3 regions of the Rahnella sp. BCC 1045 genome follow, and region 1 is predicted to be linked to each of the others. Evidence: riboswitches for the same ligand, from Rfam matches in the RefSeq annotation. Region 1 holds a riboswitch; each other region holds the start of a gene.
The links. A riboswitch is a leader RNA that binds a small molecule or an ion and turns the genes downstream of it on or off. The one in region 1 is predicted to bind thiamine pyrophosphate.
Positions count from the first base shown of each region.

Region 2: linked by a shared signal. The riboswitch ahead of thiC (phosphomethylpyrimidine synthase ThiC) and the one ahead of thiB (thiamine ABC transporter substrate binding subunit) in region 1 are both predicted to bind thiamine pyrophosphate.
Region 3: linked by a shared signal. The riboswitch ahead of thiM (hydroxyethylthiazole kinase) and the one ahead of thiB (thiamine ABC transporter substrate binding subunit) in region 1 are both predicted to bind thiamine pyrophosphate.

Region 1 is NZ_JAFMOZ010000140.1:66,897-74,161, reverse strand. Features, by position in the region: gene J1782_RS21105 (nucleoside permease) at 1-1,160, shown strand, start outside; gene thiQ (thiamine ABC transporter ATP-binding protein ThiQ) at 1,150-1,863, opposite strand; gene thiP (thiamine/thiamine pyrophosphate ABC transporter permease ThiP) at 1,847-3,457, opposite strand; gene thiB (thiamine ABC transporter substrate binding subunit) at 3,433-4,416, opposite strand; TPP riboswitch at 4,460-4,714, opposite strand; gene sgrR (HTH-type transcriptional regulator SgrR) at 4,755-6,416, opposite strand; gene sgrT (glucose uptake inhibitor SgrT) at 6,518-6,703, shown strand; gene J1782_RS21075 (MFS transporter) at 6,964-7,265, shown strand, end outside.
Region 2 is NZ_JAFMOZ010000097.1:21,005-28,269, forward strand. Features, by position in the region: gene thiS (sulfur carrier protein ThiS) at 1-14, opposite strand, end outside; gene J1782_RS03945 (HesA/MoeB/ThiF family protein) at 11-760, opposite strand; gene thiE (thiamine phosphate synthase) at 753-1,406, opposite strand; gene thiC (phosphomethylpyrimidine synthase ThiC) at 1,403-3,355, opposite strand; TPP riboswitch at 3,501-3,627, opposite strand; gene rsd (sigma D regulator) at 3,708-4,217, opposite strand; gene nudC (NAD(+) diphosphatase) at 4,316-5,101, shown strand; gene hemE (uroporphyrinogen decarboxylase) at 5,173-6,237, shown strand; gene nfi (deoxyribonuclease V) at 6,247-6,927, shown strand; gene J1782_RS03980 (YjaG family protein) at 6,998-7,265, shown strand, end outside.
Region 3 is NZ_JAFMOZ010000133.1:90,813-98,077, forward strand. Features, by position in the region: gene J1782_RS16680 (DUF3313 domain-containing protein) at 1-271, opposite strand, end outside; gene J1782_RS16685 (GNAT family N-acetyltransferase) at 410-844, opposite strand; gene J1782_RS16690 (transcriptional regulator) at 1,030-1,737, shown strand; gene J1782_RS16695 (PhzF family phenazine biosynthesis protein) at 1,764-2,555, shown strand; gene J1782_RS16700 (RidA family protein) at 2,746-3,093, shown strand; TPP riboswitch at 3,147-3,248, shown strand; gene thiM (hydroxyethylthiazole kinase) at 3,283-4,092, shown strand; gene thiD (bifunctional hydroxymethylpyrimidine kinase/phosphomethylpyrimidine kinase) at 4,089-4,889, shown strand; gene J1782_RS16715 (hypothetical protein) at 4,895-5,743, opposite strand; gene J1782_RS16720 (hypothetical protein) at 5,848-6,081, shown strand; gene J1782_RS16725 (GntR family transcriptional regulator) at 6,144-6,830, opposite strand; gene J1782_RS16730 (AraC family transcriptional regulator) at 6,921-7,265, opposite strand, start outside.

The DNA.
Region 1 (7,265 bases):
TGCATTTTACCGGGGCTCAGGTTGGATTAGTTTATGGCGCAAAAGGTATTGCCTGTATTATTATGCCCGGCATCGTCGGTATTATTGCGGACCGCTGGGTAAAGGCCAATAAACTGTATGCGCTATGTCATTTCTTCGGTGCGGTTGCCTTATTTATCGCGGCCGGTATTGCAGATCCTCATCTGATGTTCTTTGCGATGTTATTTAATGCCATGGTGTATATGCCGACCATCGCGTTATCCAATACCATTTCCTATATTTGCCTTGAGAAAGCCGGGCTGGATACGGTGAAAAATTTCCCTCTGGTCCGGGTGTTTGGCACGGTCGGGTTTATTTTTGCAATGTGGGTTATCAGCCTTTCCGGTTTTGAGCTCAGCAATATTCAGCTGTATATCGCATCGGGTCTCTCGGTGGCGCTGGCTCTGTACGCCTTAACGCTGCCGTCTTGCCCGACGTCCTGCGTGAAAAAAGGCAGCTCATGGGTGACCTTGCTGGGGCTTGATGCGTTTGTGTTGTTCCGCCAGAAGAAGATGGCCATTTTCTTCCTGTTCGCCATGCTGCTCGGCGTTTCCCTGCAGATCAGCAACACGTTTGCCAGCCCGTTTATGCATGATTTCTACCGCAATCCGCTCTTCCACGACAGCCTGGTGGTGAAGTATCCGTCCATTCTGTTGTCGATGTCCCAGATTGCCGAAGTCTTCTTTATTCTGACCATCCCGTTCTTCCTGTCCCGGTTTGGGATCAAGCGGGTCATGATGATCAGCATGGCGGCCTGGACGCTGCGCTTCGCACTGTTCGCTTTCGGCGATCCGTCGTTTGGTGGGATGATTTTCCTGTTGTTGTCGATGCTGGTGTACGGCTGCGCGTTCGACTTCTTCAACATTTCAGGGGCGATTTTCGTTGAAAAAGAAGTGGCGCATAATATCCGTGCCAGCGCTCAGGGCTTATTTATGACGATGGTGAACGGCGTCGGGGCGTATGTCGGTGCCATAGCCAGCGGGCATGTAGTCGATCACTTTACGGTAGATGGCGTGAAAGACTGGCAAAGTATCTGGCTTTCCTTTGCCGCTTATACCGTGGTTCTGGTGATCGTTTTTGCCTTCACGTTTAAGTACAAACATAACCCGAGAGAATTCACCAAACCGGTTCTCAGCCACTAATATCCGGCCGCCGGATGCCCAGCACTTTAGCTTCCGGCGCGGTACCGTCAGCCAGCGCCTGCGTCGGGCCATCGTAGAAAATCCTGCCATCCACAATCAGCAAGGTGCGCGGCGCAATCCGCGCCGCATCGTCCAGATTGTGCGACACCATCAGCAGTGTGAGATTACGCTGCTCACACACTTTATCCAGCAAACTCAGCATTTCGCTGCGCAGCGCAGGGTCGAGTGCCGAAAACGGCTCGTCGAGCAGCAAAACCGGCTGACTGCGTAGCAGACAACGCGCCAGGGCCACGCGCTGACGCTGCCCGCCGGAAAGCTGCGACGGCAGGCGTTCCAGACAATCTTCCAGCCCGACCTGCCGGGCGATTTCCTCTAATGCCTGCTTTTGCTGCGCGCTGAGTTTCAGCCCCGGGTGCAGCCCCAGTCCCATGTTCTGGCGTACGGTCAGATGCGAGAACAGATTGTTTTCCTGAAACAGCATTGAAACCGGACGTTTGGCCGGGGGCGTTGCGCTGTGATCGGCACAGTTCAGCAAAATCTGTCCGCTGACCGGCGTCAGAAAACCCGCCACCAGGCTGAGCAGGGTACTTTTCCCCGCACCGCTCGGGCCAAGGATCGCCACACGTTCACCGGCCGCGATGTGCAGATCAAAGCGCATCGGTAAATGTTCGTACAGGTAGGTCAGTTTATTCAGCGTCAGCATGGCGGCCCGGCAATTTCTCAATCAGGGTAAATAACAGGAAGCATAGCAGCAGGAGTAAAAGCGCCGTGACCGCACCGTCCTGGCTGCGATAGGAACCCATCTGCTGATACAGATAAAACGGCAGGGTGCGGAAATTCTCGTTGCCGAATAAGGCAATCACGCCGAAATCCCCCAGCGACAGCACACAGGCAAATGCCAGTGCCTGTGCGATCGGGCGTTTCAGCGCGCTCATTTCCACCCAACGCAGACGCTGCCAGCCGCGCATATCGAGCGAAATACACAGCGGGTTATAGCGCTCCGCCACATCACGCATCGGGTTATCCAGCACTTTTAATGCGTAAGGTACCGCCATCAGCGCATTGGTCATGATAACCAAAGGCCACGGGGTTTGCGGCAATCCGGTGGTATCACCGAGCAGCAGGAAAAAACCGGTCGCCAGCACGATGCCCGGCATCGCGAGGATCAGCATTCCGCTGAGATCCATCGCCTGCGCCCAGCCATTTTTCTGGCGTAAACGCAGCTCGCGGCTGCTCCACAGCAACATCATCGTCAGCAACACACACAATAATCCGCTGCCCAGCGCGATACGGACTGACGTCCATAAAGCCTGCCACAGCGCGGGCTGTTGCAGCACGCTGACGGCGGCGCGATTTATACCATCGAAAACCACGGCCAGCAGCGGCGGCAGGATCAGCAGTAAAGCCAGAACAATCAGCAGGCCGTCGGTAATGCGGCGCAGCGGGGAATCGTCCGGATTGCGCCAGCGCTGAGCATGGGTCTGACCGACCGGCAGCGCCTGGCTGAGTTTCTGGCTGAGCAGAACCAGCGTCAGACAACAAAACAGCTGGATGAGCGCCAGCGTGGCCGCGCGACTTAAATCGTAGTCGTAACTCAGTGCCTGATAAATGGCGAGTTCAATGGTGGTCGCCTGCGGACCGCCGCCCAGTGAAAGCACGGTGGCGAAACTCGCGAAACACAGCATGAATATCAGGGCAGCGGCGGGGAAAATCTGACGTCGGATCGCAGGCCATTCCACAAAGCGGAATTGCTGCCAGGCATTCATCCCGAGCTGCGCAGCCAGCTGCCGCTGTTCGATGGCGATATTTTCCAGCGCCTGTAATAAAAGACGGGTTGCCAGCGGCAGATTGAAAAATACGTGCGCCAGCAAAATGCCCTGTAAACCGTACGGCGAAAAACGGTAATCCACACCCAGCCAGTTGCAAATCTGCGCCAGCCAGCCCTGTCTTCCGTATACGCTGAGAATGCCGAACACCGCGACTAAAACCGGCAATACCAGCGTCATCGCGCACAATCGTAATAACAGCTGACGACCTGGGAAACGGCGGCGGAAGAGGGTGCGCGCCAGCAAAATAGCGGGCAGCACCGAGCAGAGCGCCGAAAGCAGCGCCTGCCAGAAGGTGAAACGGATGACGTGCCAGAGATACTGATCCTGCCACGCAGACACGCCGCTTATTTGTGGCGCATGACGCCACAACGAGCCTAATGCCAGCGCGGCGACCAGCAGCATCGCCAGTGACGCCACCGCGCCCGGCCACAGCCAGCGGGGGATCAACGGCTGACGGCGTTCTGCCATGCCTGAATCCATTCGCCGCGGTGAGAAGCTACATCCTGTGCGCTGTATTGCAGGGATTTTGCCGGTACGGTCAGCTGTTTGAAGGCATCAGGCAGTGGCGTGCTGATCACCGGATACATCCAGTTGCCGGTCGGAATGACTTTCTGGAAATCTTCAGTAGTGACGAATTTCATGAACTGTTCAGCCAGTTTCAGCTGTTTGCTGCTGGCCAGCTGACCCGCGACTTCCACCTGCATGTAATGACCTTCAGCGAAGTCAGCGGCGGCATAATTATCTTTCTTCTCTTCAACAATATGATAGGCCGGAGAAGTGGTGTAGCTCAGCACCAGATCGCTTTCGCCTTTGAGGAACAGGCCGTAAGCCTCGCTCCAGCCTTTGGTGACGGTCACGGTTTTCGCCGCCAGTTTTTGCCACGCTTCAGGCGCTTTGTCGCCATAGACTTTTTGCATCCACAGCATCAGGCCAAGACCCGGCGTGCTGGTGCGCGGATCTTCGTAAATCACTTTCCATTTCTGGTCGCTGTTGATCAGCTCATCGAGGCTTTTTGGCGGGTTTTTCAGTTTGTTTTTGTCATACACGAACGCGAAATAGCCGTAGTCGTAAGGCACAAACGTCGTGTTATTCCAGCCACCCGGCACCGTCAGTTGAGCATCAGTTTTCGGTGCTTTGGCAAACAGGCCGGTTTGCTCAGCGGCCTGCAACAGGTTGTTATCCAGACCGAGCACTACGTCCGCTTTAGTGTTTTTGCCTTCCATCCGCAGACGGTTCAGCAAAGATACGCCATCTTCCAGCGCGACATATTTCAGTTCGCAGCCGCACTGTGCCTCAAAGGCTTTTTTGATCGCCGGGCCGGGGCCCCAGTCGGCAGAGAAGGAATCGTAGGTATATACCGTCAGAACGGGTTTTGCAGCAAAGGCAGGTGCAGAAAGTAACAGCAGACAGGACAATATTTTTTTCAACTTTGCGCTCCAAAAAAGAAAAGGGGCAAAGGATTTTGAGTGAGCATCGCACAGTCTCAAATCCCTCCGCCGGGGTTAACCGGATCAGGTTCGACGGGTATCAGGTCTCAGCCATCTTTAAACGTGCTGCGCGTGTGTTGATCGGGCGTCGTGCAGTGCTCGAAATGCTCACGTACTTTGTGTACGCTCCGCTTTCTGTGCGCTGTACTTCACCCGCTGAACACGCGCTCGCGGCGTTTAAAAATCGAGGTCATTCTTCAATACAAAAGAAGTCACTCGGGCACCCCGTTGAGAACGGATGTCATTCTAGAGATTAACGGCGCAATGCGATAGTCCGATTAGCTGTCGGGTGGCGCGAACCAGGCAGATTTGAAGTCGAACCAGCCGAGGGTGTTCATCCGCACGCCGCGCATACTGCGCTGGCCTTGTAAAACCAGCCAGTGATGAAACAGCGGATGAATGTGATGGCAGGCGATCTGCTTCTGGCTCCAGTCGGCAATGGAAAGCTTTCCGGCGTGCCATAAAGCGGCGTCTTCATTCATCGTTTGCGGGAAACAATACGCCAGCAGCGGCAGTTCGTAGAATGAGGCAAACAGCGAAAACTCCAGCGGCAACGTGAAGTTGGCGCTACCCAGCCAGAGATCGGTTTTCACGCCGCCGCGGTACCACACCGCATAATCGACAATCTGGATCACCAGCTCAATGCCTTCTGCCGCCAGCAGCGGACGCAGCGCGTTGCAGATAGCGTGATGTTCTGAGTGCTCGTTATAAAACGTCAGCGTGACCTGCGTCAGACCGTCAGGTTTGGGCGGGTGGGGAAGCAGCGCTTTATGATGCCAGCGCGGCAACAGGCCGTACGCCGGCGACCAGTAACGCTGATAAACCGGCTCGGCAGCGTTGAGCAGCGCAATCGGATTGAACAAATCGCACAGCCACTGGCGCGTTTGTGCGTTTTGGCCGACCGGCGAACGCTGGTCGAAAAGCAGGAAATAACAACCTTCCTCAAGGCGGCTTTCAAGCTCGCTTTTGCCGGATTCATCGGCCTGAAGCTGGACGCCGGAATGCACCAGTTCCTCACTGAGTTCAGGTAGAACCCAGATATTGACCTCATCGATCAGCGCCCGGAATCCAAAATATTCGTCAAACGCGCGGATCCGCAGCTGCGTTTTCTGATTTCGTACCACGGCATACGGGCCGGTTCCCACCGGATGGCGGGCAAAATCGGGCAACGACTCCCACTCTTGTGGCAGGATTGTCGCGTGGATATTCCCGAACAGCCACGGCAGCCAGTGGTCGGGCGCGTTCAGATGAATGTCGATGACGTTTGGCGTTAATGAGATCACCGAGACGATATTGCCGAATAAGCGGTGTGATTTGAGACGAGCGAAGGTGGTAATAATATCGGCCATTTCCAGCTCACGACCATGATGAAAATGAATAGCCGGACGCAGATAGAACCGCCAGTGCAGCGCAGAGATTTCCTGCCAGTGATGGGCCAGATCGCCTTCTACTTCCCCGTTTTCCTCATTTATGCGCGTCAGCCCGCTGAAAATCTGTCGCGCGATGTGTGTTTCTGAGCGGCGCAACATGGTGCCGGGCAGCAGATTAAACAGCGGGCGATAGTACAGCACGCGAAGAATATGTTTGCCCTGACGGAAGCTGCGTCCCAGCTGGGATAACAGCATCTGGCGCACCATGTTTTTATCGCCAACCAGTTGTACCAGCTGATCAATCCGATCCTGTTCAAGCAGTTCTTCGGCACGTTGCTGCTGAAGCGCCAGACCGGTGTACAAAAAGGTCAGCTTTGACCGCTTACCGCGCCCGGCTTCTGCATCCCAGTTGAGCCAGCCCTGTTCCTGCATGGTGCTGAGCAATGATCGCATATGCCGCCGCGAGCAGTTCAGGATTTCCGATAACGCCAGCAAAGTGGTTTCGGTTTCTTCGCCGTGGCAGCTTTGCCACAATCTGATGAACTGCTGTTGCAAACGGGACGAGGTCATAAAAGAGGAACTCCGGAGGAAATCTCATCAATTTATCTTTCCTCATATTACCCCGATACTGATCTCCAACGAAAGCCAGTCATCAAGGTCAGGAGGTCATCATGAAAAACACGCTAACCGCCCGTTTCTATCAGCGTTACTTCGCTGCCGTCAGCAGAAATGCGGGCAGAAATCATGCTGACTGGCTGTCATGGGTTCCGGTGGAATACCGTTTAGACATTCTCTCCCGCCTGACGCAGTGGGACATCGCCTCGCAGGACGATGAGCAATACCGCCGTCATCTATAACCCGCAGGCGCGGCCGGATTCGATTTTCTGAGTAATGGTGTAATGTCACCAGCCAGTGGGGTAACTCACTGGTTTTTTTCTATTGATTATCCCCTTCACCCTTCGAGCCGCAAATGCGTTGGCCGCTCTTGCTCACCCGAATCACTGACTCATTTCAGCTCATCGGGATTCGCGAGATTGCCGCCTTCCTGCAACTCGAATTGTTTTGGGTATACACTGTATGTTTCGTTGTAAGACTTTCATTTCTCAGGGATGGCGTTATGTCTAAACCTCGTATTAATGCAATTTATGTCACCTTTCTGGTGGTGTCCTTGCTGTGTGGTGTCGCGGGCGCGTTGCAGGCGCCGACGCTTAGCCTGTTTCTGACCAATGAAGTGAAAGTCCGGCCAATGTGGGTCGGTTTCTTTTATACCGTCAACGCGATTGCCGGGATTGCGATCAGCTTTCTGCTGGCTAACCGCTCGGATAATAAAGGCGACCGCCGCAAATTGCTGATGTTTTGCTGCCTGATGGCCATCGGCAACAGCCTGGTATTTGCTTTCAGCCGTGATTATCTGGTGCT
Region 2 (7,265 bases), on a different contig from region 1:
ACCAGAATAATCACGCATAGCCTCCGCAGACGGTACAGGCAGATGATCGCGTGAGTTGCAGTGAACGCCAGTTCTGTGTTTTTCCGTCGAACAGCCGGAGTTTGCCGCTCAGTGTGCAAGGCAGCCCAGCCAGGATTTTCAGTGCTTCGAGCGCCTGTAATGTCCCGATGGTGCCCACTACCGGCCCGAGTACGCCGGATGTCCGGCAGTTACGTTGCACGGTTTCCTGATCCGGATACAAACAGGCATAACAACCGTGAGCGTAGGGTGCTTCAATCACCAGAAGCTGTCCGCTGAATCCGACGGCGCTGCCGCTGATTAGCGTTTTGCCTGCATCCACGCAGGCTTTATTGACGGCATGACGGGTCTCCATATTGTCGCTGCAATCCAGAACGATATCGGCATTGGCCACCGCTTGTGTCAGCGCTTCACCCAACAGGCGTTCCGTAATGGCCACGGCTTCGCAAAGCGGATTCAGGCGCAGCAGCTCACGCTTTGCCAAAGTGGCTTTGGGCTGATCGAGATCGGCTGTGCGGTAAAGGATTTGCCGCTGAAGATTGGTGATATGCAGCCGGTCGTCATCGGCCAGAAAAAGCGTGCCGACGCCCGCCGCCGCCAGATACAGGGCGGCAGGAGAACCGAGTCCGCCAAGTCCGACGATCAGCACCTTTGCCGCCTGTAACTTTTCTTGCGCCTGCGGGCCGAATTCCTCCAGCATCAGCTGACGGCTGTAACGCATAAAAGCCGCATCGTTAAGCATCTTCCGGCACCTTGCTGGCACACAAGGCCAGCAGTTCGGCGGTGGCTGCACGCCAGTCCGTGGCCTGCGTAATGGCGCTGACGACCGCAATGCTGCCGACGCCGCAGTCCAGAACCGACGGCGCGCGGTCAATGCTGATCCCGCCGATGGCCACTGTCGGAAAGCGGCCATCGAGTTGCTTAATGTGTCGGGTGAGTTCTTCCAGACCCTGTGGCGCCGACGGCATATCTTTGGTCTGCGTCGGGAAGATATGGCCCAGAGCGATGTATGAAGGATTCACGGAAACGGCGCGCGTCATTTCAGCCTCGTCATGCGTGGAAACGCCCAGTCGCAGACCGGCCTGACGAATTGCCGCAAGATCGGCTGTATCGAGATCTTCCTGACCCAGATGCACGCCATATGCATGATGCTTCACCGCCAGACGCCAGTAATCGTTGATGAACAGCCGCGCCTGATATTTTTTTCCCAGCGCGATAGCCTCGATAATTACCGGTTCGACGTCTTCATCGGGTAAATCTTTCACCCGCAACTGCAGCGTTTTCACGCCTGCATCGAGCAGACGGGCGATCCATTCCACCGTATCGACAACCGGATATAAACCAAGGTGAAAAGGAACGGCGGGGAAGGGCTGAGCTGACTGATTCATTTGTTGATCTCCGTGGCAGGATGATAAAGCTCGCCGCCGCGTGAACGGAATTCAGCTGACATTTGTGCCATGCCGGATTCAACGAGTTCGATGGGCCGGGCTTTAGCTTCCAGCGCGGCGGCGTAATCGCGAACTTCCTGAGTGATTTTCATTGAGCAGAATTTCGGGCCGCACATCGAACAGAAGTGGGCGACTTTGCCGGATTCCTGCGGTAACGTTTCATCGTGGTAGGCGCGGGCAGTGGCCGGGTCCAGAGCCAGATTAAACTGATCTTCCCAGCGGAATTCGAAACGGGCTTTGGACATGGCGTTGTCGCGGATTTGCGCACCCGGATGGCCTTTGGCTAAATCGGCGGCATGTGCTGCAATTTTGTAGGTAATCAGACCCTGCTTAACGTCTTCTTTATTCGGCAGGCCGAGATGCTCTTTCGGTGTGACGTAACACAGCATGGCACAACCGAACCAGCCAATCATCGCAGCGCCAATACCGGACGTGAAGTGGTCATAACCGGGCGCAATGTCGGTCGTCAGCGGCCCGAGCGTATAGAACGGCGCTTCGTGGCATTGCTCGAGTTCTTCCGTCATATTGCGGCGGATCATCTGCATCGGCACATGCCCCGGCCCTTCAATCATCACCTGCACGTCATATTCCCAGGCGATTTTCGTCAGCTCGCCCAGCGTGTGCAATTCTGCAAACTGCGCTTCGTCGTTGGCGTCCTGAATCGAGCCGGGACGCAGACCGTCACCGAGAGAAAGCGAGACATCGTAAGCGGCGCAGATTTCGCAAATCTCCCGGAAATTTTCATACAGGAAGCTTTCGCGATGATGTGACAGACACCATTTCGCCATGATTGAGCCACCGCGCGAAACAATACCGGTCAGACGTTTGGCGGTCATCGGCACATAACGCAGCAACACGCCAGCGTGAATGGTGAAGTAATCCACACCTTGTTCCGCCTGCTCCAGCAGGGTGTCGCGGAACATTTCCCAGTTAAGGTCTTCGGCCACACCATTCACTTTTTCCAGCGCCTGATAAATCGGCACCGTACCGATCGGCACCGGGCTGTTACGCAGGATCCATTCACGGGTTTCATGGATATAGCGGCCGGTGGAGAGATCCATCACCGTGTCCGCGCCCCAGCGCGTCGACCACACCAGTTTTTCAACTTCTTCTTCGATGGATGACGTCACCGCCGAGTTGCCGATATTGGCGTTCACCTTCACCAGAAAATTGCGGCCAATGATCATCGGCTCGGATTCCGGGTGATTGATGTTGGCGGGGATAATCGCGCGACCGGCGGCCACTTCCTGGCGAACAAAGTCGGCGGTGATATTCGCGGGCAGGTGCGCCCCGAAGCTTTCACCGGGATGTTGCTGGCGCAGGACTTCTCCGCGGATCCGCTCACGCCCCATGTTTTCGCGAATAGCGATGAATTCCATCTCAGGGGTAATCATGCCCCGTCGCGCATAATGCAGCTGTGTGACATTTTTACCGGCAATGGCTTTTCGCGGGCGCGGAAGATGTTCGAAGCGTAAATGATCCAGCCCTTCGTCGGCCAGGCGCTGCTGAGTAAAACCGGAGCTGACTTGCGGAAGTTCTTCGGTATCGGCGCGTCCGGTTATCCAGCGGGCACGCAATTTTTCAAGACCGGTATGCACGTCGATGGTCGCAGACGGGTCGCCATACGGTCCGGCGGTGTCATAAACCGGAATCGCTTCGTTTTCTTCAAACTGCGGGTTGTCTTTTCCGCCGCCGACCAGCGTCGGGCTGAGCTGGATTTCACGCATAGGGACACGAATACCGGCGTTGTCGCCCTGAAGATAGATACGTCGGGAATTGGGAAAGGCTTCGCCCTGCAAGCTGTCGATAAATGACTGTGCCTGTGCGCGTTGTTCACGGCGGTTAGCGGGCTTTTTTTCGGATGTAACGGGTTTCTGGGTACTCGACATAGCAAATTCCTTGTGTTGTTTTCACGCCAAAAAGCGTGACAGAACGTAATGGAAAATTGCTTGTCTGGAGGTTTACGGCAGGAGTAAAAATGGGCGGTTGAACGCTGGCGGCCGTTTGCAGGCTGATGCCAAATCGCGCTAAACGCATAACATTACTCTTGTTCCCTTCGCGGGTACTAACCCGATCAGGTTCCGCGGATCCCGAATTAACGGTCTCAGCCTGGCATCATCTCCGCGAGGAAATTTTGCACGAGGCACTCCGACAAGAAGCCTCAATATAGGAGGCCGTTGTAAAAACTACAACCCTGAGCAGGGTTTTTATTGTGGCAACGTGTTGTGCAGAAGTAACACGTTACGCGGGTCTGGCAAGATGCTCTTCGTTTGCAGAAGGCAATTCTTTGCGACTTTCCGGATCAAAGGCCAGAATGATCAGTTGATCCTCAAGCTGAAAACGCGCATCCAATGCTTCACCCACATCGGATAATGCATAATGAAATGCGAAAGCATTGTCATCATCAATATCATTTTCGGTGTAACTGTCATGGAAAGCCATGATAGCTTCAGTATTGAGCTCGAGTGCAGGGTATATTTTCGCAGCCTGTAATTTTATCTCTGCACCTTCCACTTCATCGATGACCCGTTGATAAAGATGGAAATGACCGGCAGAAAGGTAATCCACCAGGTTATGGCAAAAGTTGTCCAGCGCTTTTTCATTCAGCGGTGTATGTTTTTCTTTATTGGGTTTCAGGCCGACCAGTGTGCAGTAAGACACCAGCAATTCTTTACGCGCGTGCAGCCATTGATCCACTAACTCATTACTGCCACCAACGCGTTGGGTCAGTCTTTCCAGACGATTTAGCATGGTTGACTCCGTGAGCGAGAAAAAAGTAACCAAAGGTTACTAATATGTAAATATCAACCCCAGATTGTCAGTCTCGTCGAGGTTATGCAACAACAATTATGGAATTACAGATCACAGAAGAACATACCGGCTGGTGGGTAATCAGCTATGAGGGCAAGCTGTGGCTGCCCGAAGGTGAACTGCCGAATGGCAGCGCTGCGCAATTTTCTCTGACGGGCAAAATCGCGCGTCAGATTGGTGAATGGCAGGGCGAACCGGTGTGGATGGTACGTCAGGCGATGCACAATCACATGGTATCTGCACGGCAGATGCTCGATCAGGATCGCGGGCTATTCCAGCTGGTCGGGCGCGGCGTGCAGCTGTCGGAATTTTACCGTTCGCACAAGTTCTGCGGCTATTGCGGCCACGAGATGCACGTCAGTAAAACCGAATGGGCCGCGCTGTGCGGGCATTGCCGTGAACGCTATTACCCTCAAATTGCGCCCTGCATTATTGTCGCCATTCGCCGCGGTGATGAGATTTTGCTGGCGCAGCATGTCCGCCACCGCAATGGCATTCATACGGTTCTGGCTGGCTTCGTGGAAGTCGGGGAAACTCTCGAAGAAACTGTGGCGCGTGAAGTCATGGAAGAGAGCAATATCTGCGTGAAGAATGTCCGTTACGTCAGTTCCCAGCCGTGGCCTTTCCCTAATTCGCTGATGATGGCGTTTATGGCCGACTACGACAGCGGTGACATCGTGCATGATCCGAAAGAGCTGCTCAACGCAGGCTGGTATCGCTTTGATCAACTGCCACAGTTGCCGCCACCGGGGACCATCGCCCGCCGGCTGATTGAAGATACGGTTGCGCTGTGCCGCGCAGAAAGAGATGAAGACGACGTGTAGCAGGAGTGTTGCATGCTAGAATGCCGCCAGATTATTTTCGGGCGGCCCGAATATTGAAGGAAAAAGACAGAATGAATGAGTTGAAAAATGACCGCTACCTGCGCGCCCTGTTACGCCAGCCTGTGGATATCACACCGGTCTGGATGATGCGTCAGGCGGGCCGTTATTTGCCAGAATACAAAGAAACCCGCGCTGTAGCCGGTGATTTTATGTCGCTTTGCAAGAATGCAGAGCTGGCCTGCGAAGTGACCCTCCAGCCACTGCGTCGCTACCCGCTGGACGCCGCGATTCTGTTCTCTGACATCCTGACCATTCCTGATGCCATGGGGCTGGGGTTGTATTTCGAAGCCGGTGAAGGCCCTCGTTTTTCTTCCCCGCTGACCTGCCGTGCCGATGTGGAAAAACTGCCCGTCCCCGATCCTGAAATGGAACTGGGATACGTCATGAATGCGGTTCGTACTATCCGTAAAAACCTCAAAGGTGAAGTGCCGCTTATCGGTTTTTCCGGCAGCCCGTGGACACTGGCGACATATATGGTGGAAGGTGGCAGCAGCAAAGCCTTCACAAAAATCAAAAAGATGATGTATGCCGATCCGCAGACTTTGCACCTTTTGCTCGATAAAGTGGCTGACAGCGTCATTCTCTACCTTAATGCTCAAATCAAAGCGGGCGCTCAGTCTGTCATGATTTTTGACACCTGGGGCGGCGTGCTGACGCCTCGAGATTACCGCGAGTTTTCCCTGAACTACATGCATAAAATTGTCGACGGCCTGATCCGTGAAAACGAAGGGCGCCGTGTGCCGGTGACGTTGTTCACCAAAGGCGGCGGACAATGGCTGGAAGCGATGGCGGCAACCGGTTGTGACGCGCTGGGCCTCGACTGGACAACAGATATTGCCGAAGCCCGTCGTCGCGTGGGCGACAAAGTGGCGATTCAGGGCAACATGGATCCTTCCATGCTCTATGCTTCTCCGGTACGTATTGAACAGGAAGTGGAAACCATTCTGGCCGGTTTTGGTAAAGGCAACGGTCATGTGTTTAACCTGGGCCACGGCATTCACCAGGATGTTCCGCCAGAAAATGCGGGTGCGTTCGTGGAAGCTGTACATAGCCTGTCCCGGCAATATCACGAGTAAATCCGGCGTATGATTGATACCCGCGCATTACGTGAAGAACAACGGATCCTTGCAGATCAAATTGAACTGCGGGATCCGACTGAATTCAGCACACCGGCGTTGATCGCGGGTGTGGATGTCGGTTTCGAACAGGGTGGTGAAGTAACGCGAGCCGCGGTTGCGGTTCTGCGTTATCCCTCGCTTGAGCTGGTGGAATACCAGATAGCCCGCATTCCAACCGTCATGCCTTATATTCCCGGCTTCCTTTCTTTCCGGGAACTACCGGCGCTGTTGCAGGCCTGGAAGCAAATCAATGCGCGGCCCGATCTGGTGCTGGTTGACGGGCAGGGTATTGCGCATCCGCGCCGTCTTGGCGTCGCCAGCCATTTTGGCCTGATGATTGACGTGCCAACAATTGGTGTAGCGAAGAGCCGTTTGTGCGGCAAATTCCTGCCTCTCGGGGAAGACCAACACAGCCAGCAGGCGCTGTATGAAGGCGATGAGCAGATTGGCTGGGTCTGGCGCAGCAAACTGCGCTGTAATCCGCTGTTTATTTCACCGGGCAATCGCATCAGCATGGAATCGTCACTGTACTGGGTTGAACGCTGCATGCGGCAATATCGTTTGCCAGAGCCAACCCGCTGGGCGGATGCTGTGGCATCAAATCGGGCAGCGTTTCAACGCTGGCAACGGTTGAGTGATGATCTTTAGGAATCAAGGAATAGGGATATTGATTTATTTCAGGTAAACTCCCGCGCAGAAAAGTTAACGAGATCAACTCATGTTACGTAATCCAATTCATTTACGTCTGGAAAAGCTGGAAAGCTGGCAACACGTGACGTTTATGGCGAGCTTGTGTGAACGCATGTATCCGAACTATCAGGCTTTTTGCCTGGAAACCGGGTTTGGCGAGGCACAGCTTTACCGCCGTATCCTGGATTTAATCTGGGAAACGCTGGTGGTAAAAGACGCCAAGGTCAATTTTGACTCACAGCTCGAAAAACTGGAGGAAGCCGTGCCTTCTTCCGATGATTACGACATTTATGGTG
Region 3 (7,265 bases), on a different contig from region 1:
GCAGCGTTTCTTTACTGATTTGTGGAGTCGGTTGTGGTTCCGGATAGAATTTGATCGGCTCATACATCAGGTAAGAATAATTTGACGCTTTAAAGGAAGGATCAATCCAGCGCAGCACAGGTGTGCCTGATGCAGTTTTGGTTTCTTTAAGGTTGGAGTAATCGCCGAGGAAGCCAGAGAATTTTTCGCTCTGGGTTACATGGCTGGTACAGCCTGCAAGGAACAGGGCGCCGGTCACCAGTGCGGCCTGCATCAGTTTTATTTTTTTCATTCGTACCCTCGGAAATTTTAAGGAAGACAGAGTATGTATAGCACCGCTGTGGAATTTAACCTCTTAACTACAAAGAAAAATTGATGTTAGTCAGGATCGCGAAAAAATGGCCATGCGCACAAATGATTAATGATCCAATTATTTGCAAGGTGAATGAAATAGATAATACTCACCTTTCGGACTTTCGCCGGTAGAGATAATGATCCAGCCTTTTGACAGATAAAAACCAACTGAATTTGTACTCTTTACCAGACATTTTAGAGAGCCTCTGCGGGTAAAGGTGGTCTCGGCGGCGTGCAACAAAGCCGAGCCTGCACCGGTCCCCTGAAACTGCGGATCGATAAACAGGTTATGCAGGAAATTCTCCTGTGTAAAAACAGAGGCAAATCCCAGCAGATGCCCGTCCCGTTCAGCGACCAGAATCTTTTCGCCGATGACCGCACGGTCAAAATCTTCCAGCTGAAAATCGTCTTCCAGCCATGTCCAGGTCTGTTTGCGTGAAGCCAGGTACAGCGTGCGCAAAAAGGGGCGATCGGCTTCTTCGTAAGGGCGTATGTTAAGTGGGGATGTCAAAGAGTGAATTCCTTTGAAAATATGAGGGCAGAGAACGTTCACTTCACTGAGCCATACTGCCAGCGACTTTGCGGGAGTTCAATTTGGTTTATGGTACACGTGTGATTTAATCAACAAAAAATTGATATTTCAACATTCGGTTGATATTGTGTTTGCATCTAATGCAATCGCGGACTACAACACCCATGCCCAAAATTCCACCAGACGCCACAGCCGAAAGAGCACTCGTTCTGAAAACGCTCTTCGCCTCCGTGGAGGCTCTTGAGGCGGCCATCGGCAACAATACCGAAATCGTAGTTCATGACCTGGCAAATCCGTCGTCTTCCGTGCTGAAAATTGCCAATGGTCACGTTTCTGGCCGGGCGGTAGGGGATTCCATGTTCAGCGGCCCGGACGGTGATTTAGGATTCGCCGGTCTTCTCAACGCCCGGAATACGGCTTCTCCATCCTCAGAACCGCTGGTTATTGCGGATTACACAACAGTGACCGCGAAAGGAACAAAACTGAAAAGCGCCACGACGGTTTATCGCGACGCGGAGGGCGTCGCATTTGCCAGCCTGTGTATCAACGTTGATCTCAGTGAAGTTGAAATTGCGCATGCGGCGCTCGGGCGCCTGCTCAGACAGTATTCTTCAGAAAATACGCCGCAAAATTCCCAAACCGATCTCGGGTCCATGATGGAAGAAATCATTGATTCTTCCCTGTCTCAGTCGGGGCGAGCGGGTAAACCGATGAATAAAAAAGAGAAACTCGAAGCCGTCAGAGTTATGCAGGATCGCGGGATGTTTATCGTCAAAGGCGGCGTTGAAAAGGCGGCCAGCAAACTGGGCGTTACCCGCTACACCATCTACAACTATCTGGATGAAATTAAGAAATCCGGTGGCGATGAATAGTGGTCACTTATAGTGAGGAGTCTGAAATGGAAATATCAATTTATCAGGTCGATGCATTTGCATCGCAAAGTTTTAGTGGAAATCCGGCGGCCGTTTGCCCGTTGCCTCACTGGCTGGATGACAGCGTTTTAAGCAATATTGCCCGTGAAAATAATCTTTCCGAAACGGCTTTCTTCGTCAAAAACGGTGACCATTATGAGCTGCGCTGGTTCACGCCGGGCACCGAAGTGGATTTATGCGGTCATGCCAAGCTGGCGGCGGCGTGGGTGATAAGCCAGGCGCTGGGCGATAAATCCGCATCGCTGCGGTTTTCTACCCGCAGCGGAGATTTATGGGTGACCTGCCAGGATGAGGTTTTCCACATGGATTTCCCGCTGAAATCTCCGGTGTCTTTCACGCTGCCAGACGGACTCACTCAGGCACTTGGGCTGACAGCACCGATCACCGCGGTGCTTAAAACCGATGATATTATCATTGTGATTGAAGATGCTGCCGCACTGGAAGCCCTCGCGCCGGATTTCGCAGCGCTCAATGCTTTTGATACCCGTGGCGTGGTGGTCACCGCTGCGGGCGATAATTTTGATTTTGTCTCCCGCTGGTTCGGGCCTCGCGTGGCGGTGAATGAAGATCCGGTAACCGGTTCAGCCCACACCTCGCTGGCACCGTATTGGTCGAAACGTCTGAATAAAACGCAGATGAACGCCCGGCAGGGCGGTGCGCGTAAAGGCGAACTGCAATGTGAAATGAGCGGAAATGATCGGGTGATTATCAGCGGCAAAGCGGCGCTGTATATGCGAGGTACTATTTATCTTAATTAAAATCTATCGCTTAAGTCCTCTCAATTAATTTATTTCCAATAGCTAAGTTGTTTATATGACAGAGAAAAACAAACCGGTGGATCCCCGTGATTCACGGATAGTTTATATCACGCTGGCGGCTGTCTTAATTTTCTACGGCATGTTGCTGATATCAAACTTCTGATTTTACGTCTGAATCGAGGAATTCATTATGCTCACAGGGACCTTACCTTTTCCCAAAGTCCGTAAAAGCGGCAATCTTTATTTTGTTTCCGGCGAAGTACCGATTACCGCGGAAGGCACAACGCCCGCCGGAATTGAAGCGCAGACCCATTTGGTATTTTCGAAAATAGCCGGATCGCTTAAAGAATATAACCTGACACTCGATGATGCTGTTTCCGTGAATGTTTACCTGACCGATAAGAAAGATTTCAAAGCCTTTAACGAGGCGTATGTAAAACATTTCAACGCGCCATATCCTGCCCGGACAACAGTTTGCGTGGAACTTCTGGTCGATGTTTTACTGGAAATTAACCTTATTGCGTCGGCGGCGAAATAACACGCTGTACGAAAAATCCTGATTGACCTTCTCAGGCTCGCCACCAATAATGCTTCCTTGACTCGGGGTGCCGCTCTTGCAAAAGAACGGCTGAGATTTTACCCGTATTACCTGATCTGGATTATGCCAGCGTAGGGAAGTCAGGTATCTCTCCCGATACCGCCTTCTTTAGCGCCGGTGGGGAGAACTATGAATACCCGACCTTCCGTGTTTCCCGGCGCAACATCCGCCGCTTCTTTACGACAACTTCGTGCCTCCGCGCCGCTGGTTCACTGCCTGACCAATGACGTGGTGCAATCCTTTACGGCCAATGTTCTGCTGGCGCTCGGTGCCTCACCGGCAATGGTGACTGACCCGGCCGAAGCCGCGCAGTTCAGCGCGGTGGCCGATGCCTTACTGGTGAATGTCGGCACGCTGACCCGTCCTCATGCTGAGGCGATGCTGGCAGCGATTCACGCAGCAAATCAGGCCGGAAAACCCTGGGTGCTGGATCCGGTTGCCGTCGGCGGCCTGAGCTGGCGCACGGAGTTTTGCCTTGAACTCATCAAACTTACACCCGCCGCCATCCGCGGAAACGCCTCTGAAATCCGTGCGCTTAGCGGCCTGAGTGCGTCCGGGCGTGGCGTAGACAGCGGCGATGATTCGCTGTCTGCCTTACCGGCTGCACAGCAACTGGCGCTGGAAACCGGCGCGGTGGTGGCTGTCACCGGTGAAACTGATTACGTCACCGACGGCGAACGCAGCTGGTCTGTTCCCGGCGGACATCTGATGATGACCCGCATCGTCGGCACCGGCTGTTCGTTATCAGCGGTTGTTGCGGCGTTTGCCGCATTGCCCGGCAAACGTCTGGATAACGTTGCCGCGGCATGTCGCGTCATGTCTTGTGCCGGTGAGCGTGCCTGCGCAGTGGTGAAAGGGCCGGGCAGCTTCACGCCAGAGTTTCTCGATAACCTGTATTTGATGCGCGAAGAGTGGCTGAACGGGGAAAAAATCGGATGAGAAGAGTCAATGCCCTGACCATAGCAGGTACTGACCCGAGCGGCGGCGCGGGGATCCAGGCAGATCTCAAAACCTTCTCGGCGCTCGGCGCGTATGGCACGAGCGTTATCACGGCGCTGGTGGCGCAAAATACCCGTGGCGTGCAGTCTGTTTACAACATTGAGCCGGATTTCGTGGCCGCGCAGCTCGATTCCGTACTCAGCGACGTGCGAATCGACAGCACTAAAATCGGCATGCTGGCGAACAGCCAGATTGTTGAAGCGGTCGCTGAAAGGCTTAAGTATTATCAGCCGCCTTTTGTGGTGCTTGATACCGTCATGCTGGCGAAAAGTGGCGATCCGCTGCTGTTGCCGGAGGCCGTTGATGCCGTGCGCCGTTTGCTGATTCCGCAGGTTTCAATTATTACCCCCAATCTGCCGGAAGCCGCTGCGTTACTGGAATGCCCGGTGGCGCTGACTGAAGCAGAAATGCGTGAACAGGGCGAAGCGTTACTGGCGATGGGATGTGAGGCGGTGCTGATGAAAGGCGGTCATCTGAGTGATGAAGAAAGCCCGGACTGGTTGTTTATGACCGGTTCACGCGAGCGGTTTACCGCACCGCGCGTGAATACCCGGCACACGCACGGAACGGGGTGTACATTATCGGCCGCGCTGGCGGCACTGCGACCGCGGCATAACAACTGGGCCGATACCGTACGCGAAGCAAAAGATTATCTCCAGCAGGCACTGATGCAGGCCGACTCACTGGAAGTCGGCCACGGCATCGGGCCTGTGCATCATTTCCACCGCTGGTGGTAAACCGCTCAGGCGCGGCGCTGGGTTTCGCTCAGCGCCTCTTCTGCCTGGTGATACATCGTCAGCGCCTGTTGCAGATGCACGGCGTCAAACGGGTTTAGCGGGTAGAATTTCGCTTCTTTGCGCGGTCGCAGCATTACACGGATCTTCGTGGCTGAAACACGCTCAAACCGGTAGCTGGCAATATCCTGATTTTCCTCATCTTTCCACGACAGTAACAGCGCCGCGTGCTCACCGGTACGACGCCCGATAAACTGTTCGTGCAGCCACAATCCTTCGCATTCACCGTCTTTTTGCAGTTTTTTGCCGCTGAACCACGCGGATTCTGCCTGCATCAGCAGCGACTGTGGCGTGATTTCTTCACGCAGCTTGCGCCACAGTGGCTGGTTATTCTCCATCTGCCAGCAAGCCATGCCGAGATAATCATTCAGCTCACGCCAGTCGCTTTCCAGCTGCTCTTTCAGCTCAGGTTCCTGAATATGCATAAACTGTTGCAGACCGGTAGCCTGTTCACCCAGCTTGTTGTAAGCAATTACGGTCATGGTACGTGGCTTGCGGCGAAACGTAATCCACAACAGGAATTTGGGAATGCGGAAGGTAATGGCCTGAATGGTCAGTTTATAGCGGTTGCCGCGTGACATGACAATTCCGTTAGACGTCCCGCGTTTGTCCTGATAATTCCTCACCAGTACCACACTGTTCTGACCCATCCAGCCCGTGACGTAGTGCTCTTTTTCGCTTTCAGCCACGTCCAGATCGCGCACGACCTGGCTGATTTTCTCGACATCGAGCTGCGATAAGGACAGCGACTGATCTGCGCTGTAGTAGCTTTTTTTCAGGGGGGATGCAGAAGGCATAAAAGTATCCACGATATTGATGTGGTTTACAGCTTACACCAAGTTGTCATACAAATTTTGGGGCTACGCCGCAAAACGGGCATCTTTTTCGGATTACGTTAGCCATGATGACGAAATTTTCCGAGGCGTCTCGTATTACACCGTCTGAATACAAGGAAAAGTTTATGGGTAAGCCCGTTCAGTTAACACCACGCGAGCTAGAGCTGGTGGATATGCGCGTTGGCTATTTGAGATATTGTGGAGAGAACTACAGCAGTCTGGATGACGATAAACTTGGCGCATTTGGTCCGCCGGAAGCCTTCTACCATCCGCAGAAGGACTGGACCAAACTTCCCTGAAACGCGTTGTACCCCGCCCGTTGGCATTGCGCTAAAACGCGGGGAAAACTGTTTTGCCAGATCTATTCCGCATCAAACCAGTCGCTGTTTTGCTCAGCAATGGGCGTGATGGTGGAAATCATCTCCTGCAAATGGATGCGGATGGCTTTTTCGGCCGCGTCCGGATCGTGCGCTTTCAGTCCGTCAAAAATGGCGTAGTGCTGCGCGATGAGATTTTCCGGCGGCGACACTTTACTGAGCGTCAGAAACCGTACGCGATCCATCGTGGCTTTAATGTGCTCGACGGTTTCCCACGCCAGGCGGCAGTCAATAATCTGCGCGATGGTGCGGTGAAATTCATCGTCGAGTAACAGGAATTCCTGTGTTTGCTGGCTTTTTGCCGCCAGCGTCTGCCGTTCAAGATTGTGCTCCAGCAGCGCGAGATCTTTATCCGTCGCGACCATGGCGGCGCGGCGGACGACGGCGGTTTCAACGGCTTCACGAATAAAACGGCCGTCGGCCACCCGTTTGGAAGAAATTTTCATCACGTAAGTGCCGCGCTGTGGCAGAACTTGTACCAGCCCGGCTTCAGCCAGTTTAATAAAGGCTTCGCGAACCGGCTGGCGGGAAACATTAAAACGCGTGGAAATTTCTTTCTCCGACAGGAACGCCCCCGGTGCGATGGCACAGGTGACAATGTCCTGACGCAAAGTGCGGTAAATCTGCTGATTTACCGGCACATTACTGAGAAATTCAAAGGAGTCTGTCATGGGCAAAATTTGTCTTCAGAATCAGGAGAAGATAATACTAACATGAGTTTTCTCAGGATTTTGAGATTGTTAGCGCAAGGTTTTATCAAATTATTGGGAATTAATATGCTCGCGGCAATAGAGTTTTTTATAGGCCGCTGGCGTAATCCCCAGCAGCTTGCGAAAAACCCGACGAAAATAGGCCACGTCGTTAAACCCTGTCTGCCGGGCAACATCCGCAACATTGCCGGTATTACTTAGCAGTAGTTTTTCGGCCGCCGCAACCCGGTGTTTATGCAACGCATCCGTCAGCGTCATCTGAAATGTCAGGCGGAAAACCCGCCCGAGATAATCAGCGTTGCAGTGTAATCGGTCTGCCAGCTCAGAGGCCCCGAGCGGCAGATGATACTGGGTGGTAATCAGCTCACGTGCCTTGTACGCCAGCGCGACACCCGG